Regions from separate parts of the Neobacillus terrisolis genome, predicted to be linked through region 2. Evidence: riboswitches for the same ligand, from Rfam matches in the RefSeq annotation. Region 2 holds a riboswitch; each other region holds the start of a gene.
What was found. A riboswitch is a leader RNA that binds a small molecule or an ion and turns the genes downstream of it on or off. The one in region 2 is predicted to bind S-adenosylmethionine.
Positions count from the first base shown of each region.

Region 1 (4,685 bases), on a different contig from region 2:
TAAATAGTCACAAAGCTCCCTTTGTGTTAAGGTCCCTTTCTGTTTAAGAACAAACAAAACCGACCATTGCGCACTATATAACCCAAATGGCTGTAATACTTCGTTTAATTTTTTCGTTAATTTTCTAGACAACTGATGGATCTGATGTAACAATTGGTGATTCTCGTGCATGGCATCCCCTCATATTCATTACCTAGGTAACTATTTATTATTAAAAAAAGTAACTATTTCAGTGAATGAAATAGTTACTTAGGTAAGTATATGGAAACCAACTTTAATTGTCAAAGTTTTTTTCCTATTCCTTAAGTGGATATGCTGTAATACAAAGGTCCCTACCATAATGCTCAATAGCATGTATTTCAACATTTAATGCCTCATTCATGCTTTCTGCATCCTTTCCTGCAAATGGTGTTAATGAATTCCGGCCACCTAACAGTTTTGGAGCGATATAAATTAAATATTTATTGATTAAGCTTTTCTTTAAAAAGGCTCCGTTTAACTCACTGCCGCCTTCAAGCAAAATATCGGTTATCCCTTTTTCAAACAGTATTTTTAAGGCATGCTGTAAATCAAGTCCAGCATTCGTCACAGGGACAGTAATGACCTCTACCCCCTTCTCTTTAAATAGAGCAAGTTTATTTTGATCAACCCCATCACCGGTTATGATCCAAGTTTGGGCTTCTGAAGTCTCTGTTACCTGTGCATCTAACGGCAGCCGTAAATGGGTATCAAGGATGACTCGAACCGGGTTTTTCCCACCCTCCGGCAGTCGTGTCGTCAGCTGGGGATTGTCCGCTAGGACTGTACCAATCCCAACCATAATGGCATCGACTTCGTTCCGTAAATGGTGAACGGATTCTCTTGCCTCACTACTCGTGATCCATTGAGAATGCCCGTTTGCGGCAGCAATTTTCCCATCAAGCGTCATCGCAACTTTTGAAACAACAAAAGGAGTATTGGTTAACATATTATGAATAAATCTTTCATTTAAGCGATGCGCTTCCTGCTCCATTACTCCAACAATTACATCAATGCCTGCTTCTTGAAGAATGTTTATCCCTCGCCCTGCCACCAGCGGGTTAGGGTCCTGCATGGCGATCACAACCTTTTTAACACCTGAATTTTTAACTAATTCAGCACATGGCGGGGTCTTTCCATAGTGTGAACATGGCTCTAAGGTCACATATAATGTTGCATCTTTAGCATGGTCCCCCGCCATTCTAAAGGCGTGCACCTCTGCATGAGGTTCACCAGCCTTGCGATGCAGACCCGAGCCGACAATCATCCCGTTTTTTACAATGACAGCACCTACTAATGGGTTAGGGTTTGTCTTTCCCCTTGCGGAAGCCGCTAATTCTAAAGCAAGATTCATATAATATTGGTCAGTTTTCATACGGATTACTCCTTATATAGTTATTTCCTTCTGCTCTGGTATGTGCCCGGATTTCATTACTTTTGTTTCTAAGTACTTCTTATTATAAAGGTTGCTATCTCCCCATAACGGTTGATGAGAATCAGCAGATAAACCTTTTTCCTTTAAAGCGAAAAGTTTTTTAGGATTGTTTGTAATTAGAATAACGGGCTTAGATCGCAATTCTTGTAAAATCATTAAAGGTTCTTCGTAAGTACGGAGGTCATCTTCAAAGCCAAGCGCATGGTTTGCTTCAACGGTATCGTACCCTTCCTCTTGAAGCAGATAAGCGAGCGACTTGGAAAAAAGACCGATTCCTCTACCTTCGTGGTTGGCTAAGTAAAATAGGGCCCCATGGCCATTTTCAACTATCATCTTTAGGGACTGGTGCAGTTGATACCCACAATCACAGCGTTTACTCCCAAAAATATCGCCGGTGTGACAGATACTATGGAAGCGGACTAAAGGATGGTCGCTATTCTCGAAGTCTCCATAAACCAAGATAGATGATTGTTGAAGATCCGCCAATGATGCTGTTGTAATTGAATCAAGTACAGAATCTTTATCTATTGTATCCTCTTTTAATTTTAACCAAGTATACCATTTAAATGTAACTACTTTATTTTCTAATTGTATTGGCAATGTCACCGGGCCAACTAAACAAACACTGGACTGGTCCTGATTCTGAACGATTTTCATTTTCTCTTTTAATCTATTTTTTATATCAATTGTTAACATATTTTATTCTCCTATTTCTGTATACTCATTTTGTATGTTCTGAGCATAAAATAGTAAACAACACGCGTCAAATAAAAAACCTTCACCTTCCCTTCTTTTAAATTGCTCTGTTAAATCTGGATGTTGATTTCCGCTACAGGCGCTCGCTTTCCGCGGGCGATCCGGGAGCCTCCTCGGCGCTGTCGCGCCTGCGGGGTCTCCCGTGATCCGCTTCTCCCGCAGGAGTCTCACGCCTTCCGCTCCAATCAACATCGTGATCAAAAACAATCACGAATTTTAACATAGCTTTAATGTAAAATAGTAATTATTATATTTACCGAATATTTTAATAAAGTAATTGACATGTTAATAGGTAATATAGTAAAGTTTAAAAAAATCGAATATTATTGAGTTCTTATCCAGAGAGGTCGAGGGTATGGCCCTATGACACCTCAGCAACCATCAGTGGCTTGTTCATTGATAAGGTGCTAAGTCCAGCAAGTTTTTAAAACTTGAAAGATAAGAAGAATGGCTAAATGTCCTAACCTACTAAAGTCTTCTTCTTATAAGAAGGCTTTTTTTATTATCTTAACTAGAGGAGTGGCGGCTTTGTATAAAATTGACACAGTACTAGCACAAATTGGAAACCGAAGCGAAACAACAACAGGAACAGTAAATCCTCCAGTCTACTTTTCGACCGCATATCGGCATGAAGGGATTGGGCAATCAACAGGTTTTGATTATATCCGTACAGGAAACCCCACTAGAAAAATTCTTGAGCAAGCCATAGCAGAACTAGAAAACGGCGACCAGGGGTATGCTTGCAGTTCAGGTATGGCCGCCATCCTTACCATCCTTTCTATTTTCCAATCGGGGGATGAGTGGATTGTTTCAAAGGATTTGTATGGCGGCACTTACCGCATATTAGAGCAAGGTTTTAAAAAATGGGGCTTAACCAGCCATTATGTGAACACAACACATCCGGAGGAGATTATCAAATACATATCTCCAAAAACGAAAGCAATCTTTATCGAAACACCTACGAATCCGTTAATGGAGCAAACCGATATTAGTGCTGTTGCAGCGATTGCCAAGGAACACGGGGTTCTTTTAATCGTTGACAACACCTTTTATACTCCTCTTCTGCAAAAGCCGATTAATCTTGGTGCAGATATTGTGATTCACAGTGCAACGAAATACTTAGGCGGACATAATGATGTACTCGCAGGATTAATCGTCGCAAAAGGAAAAGAGCTTTGTGAAAGTCTCGCTCTTTATCATAATGCTGCCGGAGCCGTATTAAGCCCGTTTGATTCATGGTTGTTAATCCGCGGTATGAAGACCTTATCATTGCGGATGGAACGGCATGAGAAAAATGCTAAGGCTGTTGTTGAGTACTTATCTGCTCATGATGATGTGATCGATGTTCTATACCCGGGAAGAGGCGGAATGGTTTCATTCCGGATTAAAGACGAAACTTGGGTGAATCCATTTTTACAAAATATGAAGCTCATATCATTCGCGGAAAGCTTAGGTGGGGTCGAGAGCTTTATTACCTATCCATCAACCCAAACACATGCCGACATTCCTGAACAGATAAGACTAGAAACGGGTGTCTGTAACCGGTTGTTACGCTTTTCTGTCGGCTTAGAGGACGCAGAAGATATTATTAATGATTTAAACCATGCTTTAACCAATGCTAAAAAGGAGGTAGCTGTGTAATGGAAAACGATTTCTCATTTGAAACAAAATTACTTCACAATCGTCACAAGATTGACCCGGCAACAGGTGCTGTTAGTGTACCGATTCAGCACGCCTCAACCTTCCATCAGTTTGACATCGATCAATTTGGAAAATATGATTATAGCCGCAGTTTAAACCCTACCCGGGAAGCATTGGAGGAAGTCATTGCTGATTTAGAAGGCGGTACAAAAGGGTTTGCTTTTTCATCGGGAATGGCAGCTATCTCTACAGCCTTTCTCCTTCTTTCTCAAAACGATCATGTTATTATTACAGAAGATGTATATGGTGGTACCTTCCGGATGGTTACGGAGGTACTAACCCGGTACGGAATTGAACATACATTTGTTGATATGACAAACCTTGAAAAAGTGAAACAAGCCATTAAGCCCAACACAAAGCTCTTTTATGTTGAAACACCGTCTAATCCATTGCTGAAGGTTACTGATATAAGCGCTATTTGTCAATTAGCAAAACAATGCGGAGCACTAACTTTTGTCGACAATACCTTTCTTACCCCAGCACACCAAAGGCCGCTGGAACTAGGTGCTGATGTTGTACTTCATAGCGCAACCAAATTCCTGTCTGGACATAGCGATGTTGTTGCAGGCCTTGCGGTTGTTAAAGATGAAGCATTAGGAAAAAGACTAGGGTATCTGCAAAATGCTTTTGGGGCGATATTAGGTGTCCAAGATGCTTGGCTCGTCCTTAGAGGATTAAAAACATTACATGTGCGGCTTGAGCATTCTGTTAAATCTGCTCAGAAAATTGCAGAATTTTTACAAACACAACCATTGGTTAAAAACGTGTATTACCC
Region 1 is NZ_JBKFGH010000020.1:43,719-48,403, reverse strand. Features, by position in the region: gene ACI48O_RS13330 (MarR family winged helix-turn-helix transcriptional regulator) at 1-171, opposite strand, end outside; gene ribD (bifunctional diaminohydroxyphosphoribosylaminopyrimidine deaminase/5-amino-6-(5-phosphoribosylamino)uracil reductase RibD) at 296-1,393, opposite strand; gene ACI48O_RS13320 (GTP cyclohydrolase II) at 1,406-2,149, opposite strand; SAM riboswitch class I at 2,541-2,654, shown strand; gene ACI48O_RS13315 (methionine biosynthesis PLP-dependent protein) at 2,738-3,850, shown strand; gene metC (cystathionine beta-lyase) at 3,850-4,685, shown strand, end outside.
Region 1: another riboswitch for S-adenosylmethionine. It lies ahead of ACI48O_RS13315 (methionine biosynthesis PLP-dependent protein); the one in region 2 lies ahead of ACI48O_RS01215 (homoserine dehydrogenase).

Region 2 (4,685 bases):
TTCTTTTATCTGCAAGGTCTTTAGCTTGTTGATATTCCCGGCTAAATTGGTCCTTCAACGCATATTGACGTTCCAACAGTTTCCGTACCTTTTCTGTTTCTAATTCGCTCTCGCGTAAGTATTGGTTTAATAACGCAATTGGATTTTTTTGTTCCTTTTGATCTAAAACATCATTAAGGTCTGCTAATACAGCATTCTTGATTCTAGAAAATAAATTACTCATGGTTACTCTCTCCTTTTATTAATAATTGTTTTTAAGCTGTGACCATTGTTTTTCAAAATTGGTAAATGGATCATCTGATTCCACTACCACTGAATCGGAGTTGCTTTTATTCCAATTTTTATATACTAAGTAAAGGACGTAAGCTGCGACGATGGCTAAAATGCCAGGAGCATTTGCTGCAGAAGCCATTAATACTACCAAGCCAATCAGTCCCCAGCAAATTTTCGCAAACAGCTTATTCGCCTTCAAAAACTTTTTAAACGCAAAGTATAAAATAAACAAGCTGATTGCCAGACCCACCACTGATCCAAGGTTAGAAAGTAACACGATAGCAGCAATACCACCCGCTAATAGTAAACCAAATTTTTTCATTTTGTTTTCCTCCTTTCTTGATACCATCTTATCTAGAAAACAGACTTCTCATAACGAGCCTAAGCTTGATTTTTATATCAGACTTAAGGCTTAGTCGTTATAGGACTCGGACGAATATCGATTAGGATAATCCATATTTTTAGGGTGATACTATGAAAAAAAGTGGTTAATAAGGGGATACCTGTTATGGAAGATTTAACTTGGATGTCTTATATGATGCTCATATTAGCAAGCTATCGGCTAACTCATCTTATTGTATTTGATAAAATTACGGAGTTTATTCGAAAGCCGTTTATGAAGAAAATCGAGGTTATCACAGAGGAAGGTCCGAAAATAAAAGAGGTTCCCAAATCCTTGTTTGGATATTTATTAAATTGTTACTGGTGTGCCGGGGTTTGGAGCGCGATCTTTTTGGGAAGCTTTTATTTACTTGCACCGAAATATGCCATTTATCTTATTTTTATCCTATCCATTGCCGGTGCCCAAGCAATACTTGAAACGTTTGTCGGGGTAAATATAAAAAAAGTGGATTATTATTCGAACAAGGAGGAGTAGCAGAACATTCACTTGGTCATTTGCCCCATTTTTAATAAGCTTGAGTTCATTTCACTTTAGCTAGTCCTCAAATGTATGTCCAAATATCTTTACCAGCATTAAAAAAGAGGGCCCCATAATACTGAGCCCCCTATTTTGAGTCTATGACATATTTTTATCTTTTAGATCGGGCTGTCTGCCGCCTTTTTCCCCAGTTGTAAATTCAACTAGTTCCTCACTTGTACGGTTGCCTAATTTTTTATTATTATTGCGGTTGGCATTTGCATTCCCTAGTTTTGTTCTGCCCATTATCTCACAACTCCTTTGCATATCAATTAAAGGTAGTATGAGAAATTTTTCTAACGATTATTCCTTGCCAATAGCCATATCAAATTTTTATAAAAATTTTATTATCTTTACTTTTCCCTAAAAGGTTCACTTCTCCGAATACTTGAAAATATTCTAACTTAGGGTCTTCTTTCACATAGTTAGCAAAATCTTCTTCAACTCCTGAAGCAAGAAGTACTCTTGGATGAAGCACTTTAACACTGTTTAACGGAACATTTGCTTTAAATTGCCCCAAACCTTCTCCTGTAATAATCCAGTTAATTGGAGCAGCAGCAGCTTTCTTCTTTTGAGCTTCCTGATATTGGGTTGATTGTATAGGATTATATAAATGAATGAAATCCTCAACAACAGCGCTCGCGGTTGGGAACATCCCTGCCCCTGGACCTTGAATCGCAATATTCCCAACGATATCCGCATCAATTGAAATAGCATTTTGTACTCCCTCAACTTGATAAAGAGGGTGAGTTTGTGAGACTAGAACCGGCTTAATGGAACATTTTATTCCAGTTTCCGTCTTCTCCAAACAAGCTACATGCTTAAATCTTAATCCAATACCAGAAAACAGTTTAATTTTCTCTGCTGTTATTTCTGTAATACCTTTTCTTTGCACATCGTTCCATTGAGGCTGTTCCCCAAAAACGACCTGACTTAATATCATCGCTTTATAGAATGCGTCAATACCTTCTACGTCATTGGTCGGATCCAATTCTGCATATCCGAGTTCTTGAGCCAGTTTTAAAGCATCAGCAAACGAAAGATCTTCTTGTCTCATTTTGGTTAAAATGAAATTTGAAGTCCCATTAAGGATTCCTTCTAGTTTGGTTATTTTGTTAATATTCAAAAGGGTATTCAAAGTTTGTATGACTGGAATACCACCAGCAACAGTAGCTTCAAATCCAATTGAAACTTGATGTTGGTCCGCAAGCGCTTTTAATTGTCCTCCATGGTGAGCGAACATCTCTTTGTTCGCAGTAATGACATGACACCCTTTTTTGATTGCCGCTTGCAGATAAGTAAAGCTTGGTTCACTGCCAACAATCGCATCCACTACTACATCAAGCTTAGGGAGCTGCAAAATGTCTTCAAAATTAGTGGTCAAAAGTACGTCTTGATCAGGCAAGTGGTGCCTTTCAATATTTCTTACTAAGACAGCGGCAATCTTCACCTCACTGCCTAACAATGCTTTAAAACGACTTTGGTGATTTTTAATCGTTTGGTATACACCTTTTCCGACGGTCCCATAGCCTAAAAGCGCAATATGAATTGTATTCAACTTCTCCCGCTCCTTGTAGATCAAGATATTATGGTTAACTTTTCTTTTTATCAACAAAAGATCCCTAACAAAAAACCCTCTTCCTAAGAAGAGGGTTTTTCCTCCTCTTATCTTTCAGACAGCACTCTGTCTGCAGGATTTAGCACCTTTTCAAGCAATGCTTGATGGTTGCCGGACTTCATAGGGCCTGGTCCCTCCGTCACTCATGATAAGAGATTATTTATTTGTACAATCTTTGAAATTCTTTTTAAGCATATTTTGAATTATAAATTAATTTAACTGGGAACGTCAACCATAAACAACAAATTATTTTGAAGCTTGTTGAATTGCCTGATCAAAAACGCTAATGATGTCAGCGGCATGTTCAATCCCGACGGAAATTCGAACGACTTCCATTGTAATTCCGAGTGCATTCCGCGCTTCCTCCGGCAAAGCCCTGTGGGAAGTAATAACCGGATGTGAGACAGATGTTTCTACTCCGGCCAGTGTTGGGGCAATTTTTACCCAAGAAAGATTTTTAAAAAATTCATTAACATCCACTGAATTGGAAAGCTTAATCGTAACAATGGCTCCGTAGCCATTTTCACCATGCTCAAATGGATAATAAACCTTTTCCACTAATTTATTTTCTAAAAGCGCTTTGGCAAGTTCCTTTGCATTACGAGACTGGCGCTCCATTCTAATTGCAAGTGTTTTTAATCCCCGTGTTGTTAACCAGGCCTCAAACGGACTGACATTCGTTCCAAGGTTGACCACTTTTGCTCTTGCCTTTTCCAGCAGGTCTTGTCTGCCAACGAGCACTCCAGAAGTGACATCACTATGACCACCTATGTACTTCGTTGCACTATGCACGACCAAGTCTACCCCTTTAGTAAATGGCTGACAATGATATGGTGTCGCAAAAGTATTGTCGACTAAAGTGATAAGATTATGCTTGGCAGCAATTTGCACAAACTCATCTATATCTTGAACTCGTAATAGTGGATTTGTGATCGATTCTGTATAGAGCAATTTAGTATTGGACTGAATAACAGACTCGATACTGGAACGCTCTTCAAAAGAGACAAACGTGATCTCAACTCCAAACTGACTGAGCTCCTCTTTTAAAAGGTGGAAGCTTCCTCCGTATAAATCTTCAGCTGCGACAATGTGATCTCCACTTTTCACAACTGCTAATACCCCTGCTAAAATAGCGGAAAGACCTGATGATGTAGCGACCCCAGCGGGTGCGCACTCTAGCGCTGCAATTGCTTCTGCTAATTCATCAGTATTTGGATTCCCTACGCGTGAATATAAATAATTTCCTTGCCCTTGGTAATACCCCTCTAATTCATCAAGGTCTGCAAAAGTAAAAGCAGTCGTTTGATAAATTGGTGTCACCTTGCTTTTTATCGGCTGTTTATTTTTTTTAACACTATGTAGTACATCCGTTTCAAACCTGGCCAAGATAGTTCACCTTCTTTTAAGAATAGAAAAACTTTTCTAAAATCTAGAATGACTATAACAATAACCAGTTGTTTCGTCAATCTCCTATCGGAAAGATAGGAGATTGAAAGCGGAAACACTTGTGAATTTTCACATATAAAATTTTCATTTGTCTGGCTTGTTTATTTACTTTGCCGACACGATTTCACCCTTATAGAAACTCTTCTTCTGTCCAGTTATGCCTAGCTCGCGATAGAATTTCTTCAATTCTCTCTCTTCTCTTTCTGTAACGATAGCGATAACGGTACCGCTTGCGCCGAATCTGCCCGTCCTGCCAGATCGGTGAACGTATTGATTGATCTCCTTAGGAAAATCAACATGGATTACATGAGTAATTCCTTTAATATCTAACCCTCTTGCTGCAACATCCGTTGCTATTAATAAGGAAGAGTCTTCATCACGAAATTTCTTTAAGGCTGTTTGACGCTCAAGCTTCTTCAATTCACTATG
Region 2 is NZ_JBKFGH010000002.1:166,968-171,652, forward strand. Features, by position in the region: gene ACI48O_RS01195 (PspA/IM30 family protein) at 1-223, opposite strand, end outside; gene ACI48O_RS01200 (lmo0954 family membrane protein) at 242-595, opposite strand; gene ACI48O_RS01205 (DUF1360 domain-containing protein) at 782-1,150, shown strand; gene ACI48O_RS01210 (hypothetical protein) at 1,292-1,438, opposite strand; gene ACI48O_RS01215 (homoserine dehydrogenase) at 1,518-2,750, opposite strand; SAM riboswitch class I at 2,855-2,965, opposite strand; gene ACI48O_RS01220 (trans-sulfuration enzyme family protein) at 3,057-4,199, opposite strand; gene ACI48O_RS01225 (DEAD/DEAH box helicase) at 4,362-4,685, opposite strand, start outside.

Region 3 (4,685 bases), on a different contig from region 2:
AGTAAAATAATTGCTGTTAACCATTTTTTCATGCTGTTTTCCTTCTTTCTTTATTTTCTTTTATCTACAACTTTGGCGATGAAATCACCAAGGAGTTGGACAACCTGAACTAAAACTATCAAAATCAATACAGTCGCAATCATGATGGTATTATCATAACGATAATAACCAAAGCGAATCGCCAAATCTCCAATTCCACCACCGCCAACTGTACCAGCCATTGCAGAGAATCCGATTAAGCTGATAAGCGTCAACGTGATCCCGGAAATGATCCCCGATCTTGCTTCAAGCAGTAGTACATCCTTAATTATCATCCACGGAGTTGCTCCGGCAGCAATGGCTGCTTCAATAACTCCTTTATCAATTTCACGTAAAGCAGTTTCTACGATTCTAGCGAAAAAGGGAATGGCTGCAACCGAAAGAGAAACACTTGCTGCAGTTGCCCCAATAGTTGTTCCAACAATTAAGTTGGTTAATGGAATTAACGCTACTAACAAAATTATAAAGGGAATGGACCGGACTAAATTGACCGTAAATCCTAAAATGTTTTGCATAGTGCGATTTTCCAAAAATAATCCTTTATCCGTTACGTATAAAAGAATCCCGATTGGCAATCCAACAAAGATGGCAATCACTAGAGAGATTGAAATCATGTAAATGGTTTGAAAGAAAGCGGTATTTATTTCGGGAATAAGCTCGATAAAATGCTGAAAATCAAAGCCCATTGCGTAACACCTCCACCTGTGCGGCACGATTTTCGATATACTTAATCGCGTTGTTAATTTCTTCTTTCTCACCTTTCAGTTCCATGATAAAAATACCAAGGGGCAATTCTTGAATATATTCGATTGACCCGTGGAGAAAGTTACCTTTTACTTTAAATTGCTGGAGTGTATCAGAAATGACCCCTTCACCTGCAACCTTGCCTTTAAAGATTACTTTCACAATCGGTCCATCACATTTATTTAAAATCACCTCTGGGATCTCGAAGGAAACAACGCTTTCGATAAACTCTTTTGTGAGTCCTGTCTGTGGGTTGGCGAATACTTCATATACTGTGCCTTCCTCCATAACCCTGCCATTTTGCATAATCGCCATTCGATTACAAATTTCTTTGACTACTTTCATCTCGTGAGTGATTAACACAATCGTTATATTGAGTTCTTTGTTGATTTTCTTAAGTAAATTTAGGATCGACATGGTCGTGGTAGGGTCCAAGGCCGAAGTAGCTTCATCACATAACAGTACTTTCGGATTGTTGGCAAGTGCTCTAGCGATAGCAACCCTTTGCTTTTGACCACCGCTCAGTTGAGCAGGATAGACATCTCGTTTATCCGAAAGACCGACCATCTCGAGCAGCTCCTCAACTCGTGACTTTATTTGGGCCTCTGGAAGCTTTGCAGCCTTCAAGGCAAAGGCGACATTATCAAATACTGTTTTTTGACTGATTAAATAAAAATGCTGAAAGATCATCCCGATTTTTAACCTAGCCAGTCGTAAGTTTTCACCCTTTAATGAGGTAAGGTCTGTCCCGTTAACACTGATTTTCCCAGAGGTTGGCCGCTCAAGTAAATTAATACAGCGGAGGAGTGAGCTTTTGCCGGCACCGGAATAGCCGACAATACCATATATTTCTCCTTCTTGAATCGACAGTGTTACATCGTCAACACCTATAACTGTCCCAGTTTTTGTTTTATAAATCTTTGAAAGATTGCGAATTTCAATCATATAAAAACCTCTTTATGTATCCAAATTGACAAGGAAAATAAGCTCAAAAGTTTTAACTCTACAAAAAAATGCTTCTTTCATTAGAAAGAAGCATCGAAAAAAACGGGGTTCTCAGCTTATCTTTCAGAATGAAAGTCATTCTGTAGGAGTTGGCACCTTCCCTAATCAGGGGGTTGCCGGACGTCATAGGGCCTAGTCCCTCGGTCGCTCTGGATAAGTATTTTGTTGTGTGAAATAATATGTTTTTGATATTACTAGGCAATTTTTGTATTGTCAATCCCTAAAATATTATTTCCATATACAAAAAGTGGTTTGGAACCAATAATACCAATGGATTTAGTGGGTTTAAATTTTTTTTTGGTATTTTAAATCATTAATATAAATCCGTCCGTCGATCCTGAAAAATCGGAATGGTCTTCCGAACACGATCGACCTCAGTTAAATCTAATTCAGCATAAAAAATGCCTTCACCCGTCTCTTCGCTAAGCAGCAATTCTCCCCATGGAGCAATCACCATGGAATAGCCATTAAACTCATTATTTGGATCATTTCCAACACGGTTCACCGCGACGATATAGCACTGATTTTCGATGGCGCGAGCCTGCAATAACAAGCGCCAGTGGTCAATTCTCATTGTTGGCCACTCTGCCGGAATAAACATGACTTTTGCTCCTTCAAGAACATGACAGCGAATCCATTCTGGAAAGCGCAAATCATAACAGATGACCCCTCCACAAGTAATCCCGTCCAACTCAAATACATTTGTACTTTGACCTGCACTCATAAATAAATGCTCATCCATTAACTTAAATAAATGGGCTTTATCGTATTCAGCAACAATGGCACCAGTCCGATCTACGACGTACATTGTATTGCAGAAGCCTTCACCTTTTTTGGTCGCAACCGATCCCCCAACTATATTAATCTTATAGATTTCCGCTAAATTGACGAGCAATTGTTTCGTACGTTGCCCATCTATGTCAGCCAACCTATCGAGCTGATCAAGTGCATAGCCTGTATTCCACATTTCCGGAAATACGATTACATCCGCACCTGCCTGAGCTGCTTTTTGTATATAGTGTTCGACCGCCGTGAAATTTTTTTCTGGCTCCGCAAACGCAATATTCATTTGAACGCAAGCAATTTTCATTTTTCAAACACCTCTAGACATTTTTAATTAAAGATTATAGAATTTCAAATATTATCGCAATAACTTTTCTTAAAAGGATGATTCGATGGAATATTCAGAGCGCTTGAAAAAACTGCCGGTTCAATTTTTTGCTTCACTTGTTGAAAAAGTAAACAAAGCAATCGCCGAAGGGCGGGATATAATAAATTTAGGACAGGGAAATCCGGACCAACCAACTCCAAAGCATATTGTTAAAGCTTTACAAGAAGCGGCAGAGGACCCGCATACTCACAAGTATTCTCCGTTTCGAGGAATAAACGAATTGAAAGAGGCTGCTGCACAATTTTATAAAAAGCAATACGGTGTCGAGGTGGATCCCTATTCAGAGGTTGCTATATTGTTTGGAACGAAAACAGGGCTGGTTGAACTGCCAATGTGCTTGCTAAATGAGGGGGAGCTCATGCTCTTGCCGGACCCTGGCTATCCCGATTACCTATCAGGTGCCGTACTTGCAAATGTACAATATAAAACGTTTGGGTTAAAAGTGGAAAATCATTTTCTACCGGATTATGAGGCAATACCAAATGAACAAAAAGAAGCAGCCAAGTTAATGTACTTGAATTATCCAAACAATCCGACCGGGGCCACAGCTAATCGAGCCTTTTTCGAGGAAACGGTTGCGTTTGCCAAGAAACACAATATTACCGTGCTGCACGATTTTGCGTATGGCGCCATCGGTTTCGATGGAAAAAAACCGGTCAGCTTTCTTGAAGTGGAGGGAGCTAAGGAAATCGGTGTCGAGATGTACACTTTATCCAAAACCTTTAATATGGCAGGCTGGCGCGTTGGCTTTGCAGTTGGGAACCCGATCATTATTGAGGCGCTTAACCTAATTCAGGATCATTTGTACTGCAGTCTATTTCCAGCTGTACAAAAGGCTGCCGCTGCAGCGCTAACAGAGGATCAGAAATGTGTAGAAGAACTTGTAGCGAGATATGAAAGTCGCCGTAATACACTTATCTCAGCTTGTCGTGAAATTGGCTGGGATGTCCAGAGTCCGACAGGGTCATTTTTCGCTTGGCTTCCCGTCCCTAAAGGTTACAAGAGTGAAGAGTTTGCTGATTTCTTGTTAGACAAAGCGGATGTGGTTGTGGCAGCCGGTAATGGTTTTGGTGAGTATGGAGAAGGATATGTAAGAGTCGGTTTGTTAGTGGAAGAGGAGCGACTGATTGAAGCGGTTAAACGGATAGGGAAGTTGAACCTTTTTAACAGCTAATCATTTCTAAATCAAATTTTGACAGTATGAGGAGTTTACCACCATGAAAAGAACATTAAAGGCTGTCATTTTCGATATGGACGGAGTGATTGCTGATACATTAGAGCTTTATTACATAACCGAAAAAAGGATAGCTGATTATCTTCAAATTCCATTTACACATGAGGATAGCGAAAAATATAAAGGGGTCGAAAGAAAGAAAATCATCGAATCGATGGTAGAACGGTCAGCAAAAAAGTTAAGTTTTCTCGAGAAAGAAGAGCTTGCAGATCAGAAAAATATCCATTACCAGCAATTAATTCAAACATTGGATGAAAAAGCGATATTGCCTGGAATGGAGCAATTCATCGTCGATTTGAAAAATAATCATATGAAAATGGCTGTGGCTTCTTCGAGCTCAAATGTCAAAATCGTTTTGCAAAAATTGGGTTTGATTGATTACTTCGATGTAATCGTTGATCCTAGCTCGTTAAATAAGGGTAAACCTGACCCTGAAATATTTTTGAAAGCTGCAACGGAATTAGGAATTTCACCAGAAAATTGTGCGGCAAT
Region 3 is NZ_JBKFGH010000035.1:58,092-62,776, forward strand. Features, by position in the region: gene ACI48O_RS19210 (MetQ/NlpA family ABC transporter substrate-binding protein) at 1-32, opposite strand, end outside; gene ACI48O_RS19215 (methionine ABC transporter permease) at 51-725, opposite strand; gene ACI48O_RS19220 (methionine ABC transporter ATP-binding protein) at 715-1,728, opposite strand; SAM riboswitch class I at 1,842-1,948, opposite strand; gene ACI48O_RS19225 (carbon-nitrogen family hydrolase) at 2,102-2,878, opposite strand; gene ACI48O_RS19230 (pyridoxal phosphate-dependent aminotransferase) at 2,964-4,133, shown strand; gene pgmB (beta-phosphoglucomutase) at 4,177-4,685, shown strand, end outside.
Region 3: another riboswitch for S-adenosylmethionine. It lies ahead of ACI48O_RS19220 (methionine ABC transporter ATP-binding protein); the one in region 2 lies ahead of ACI48O_RS01215 (homoserine dehydrogenase).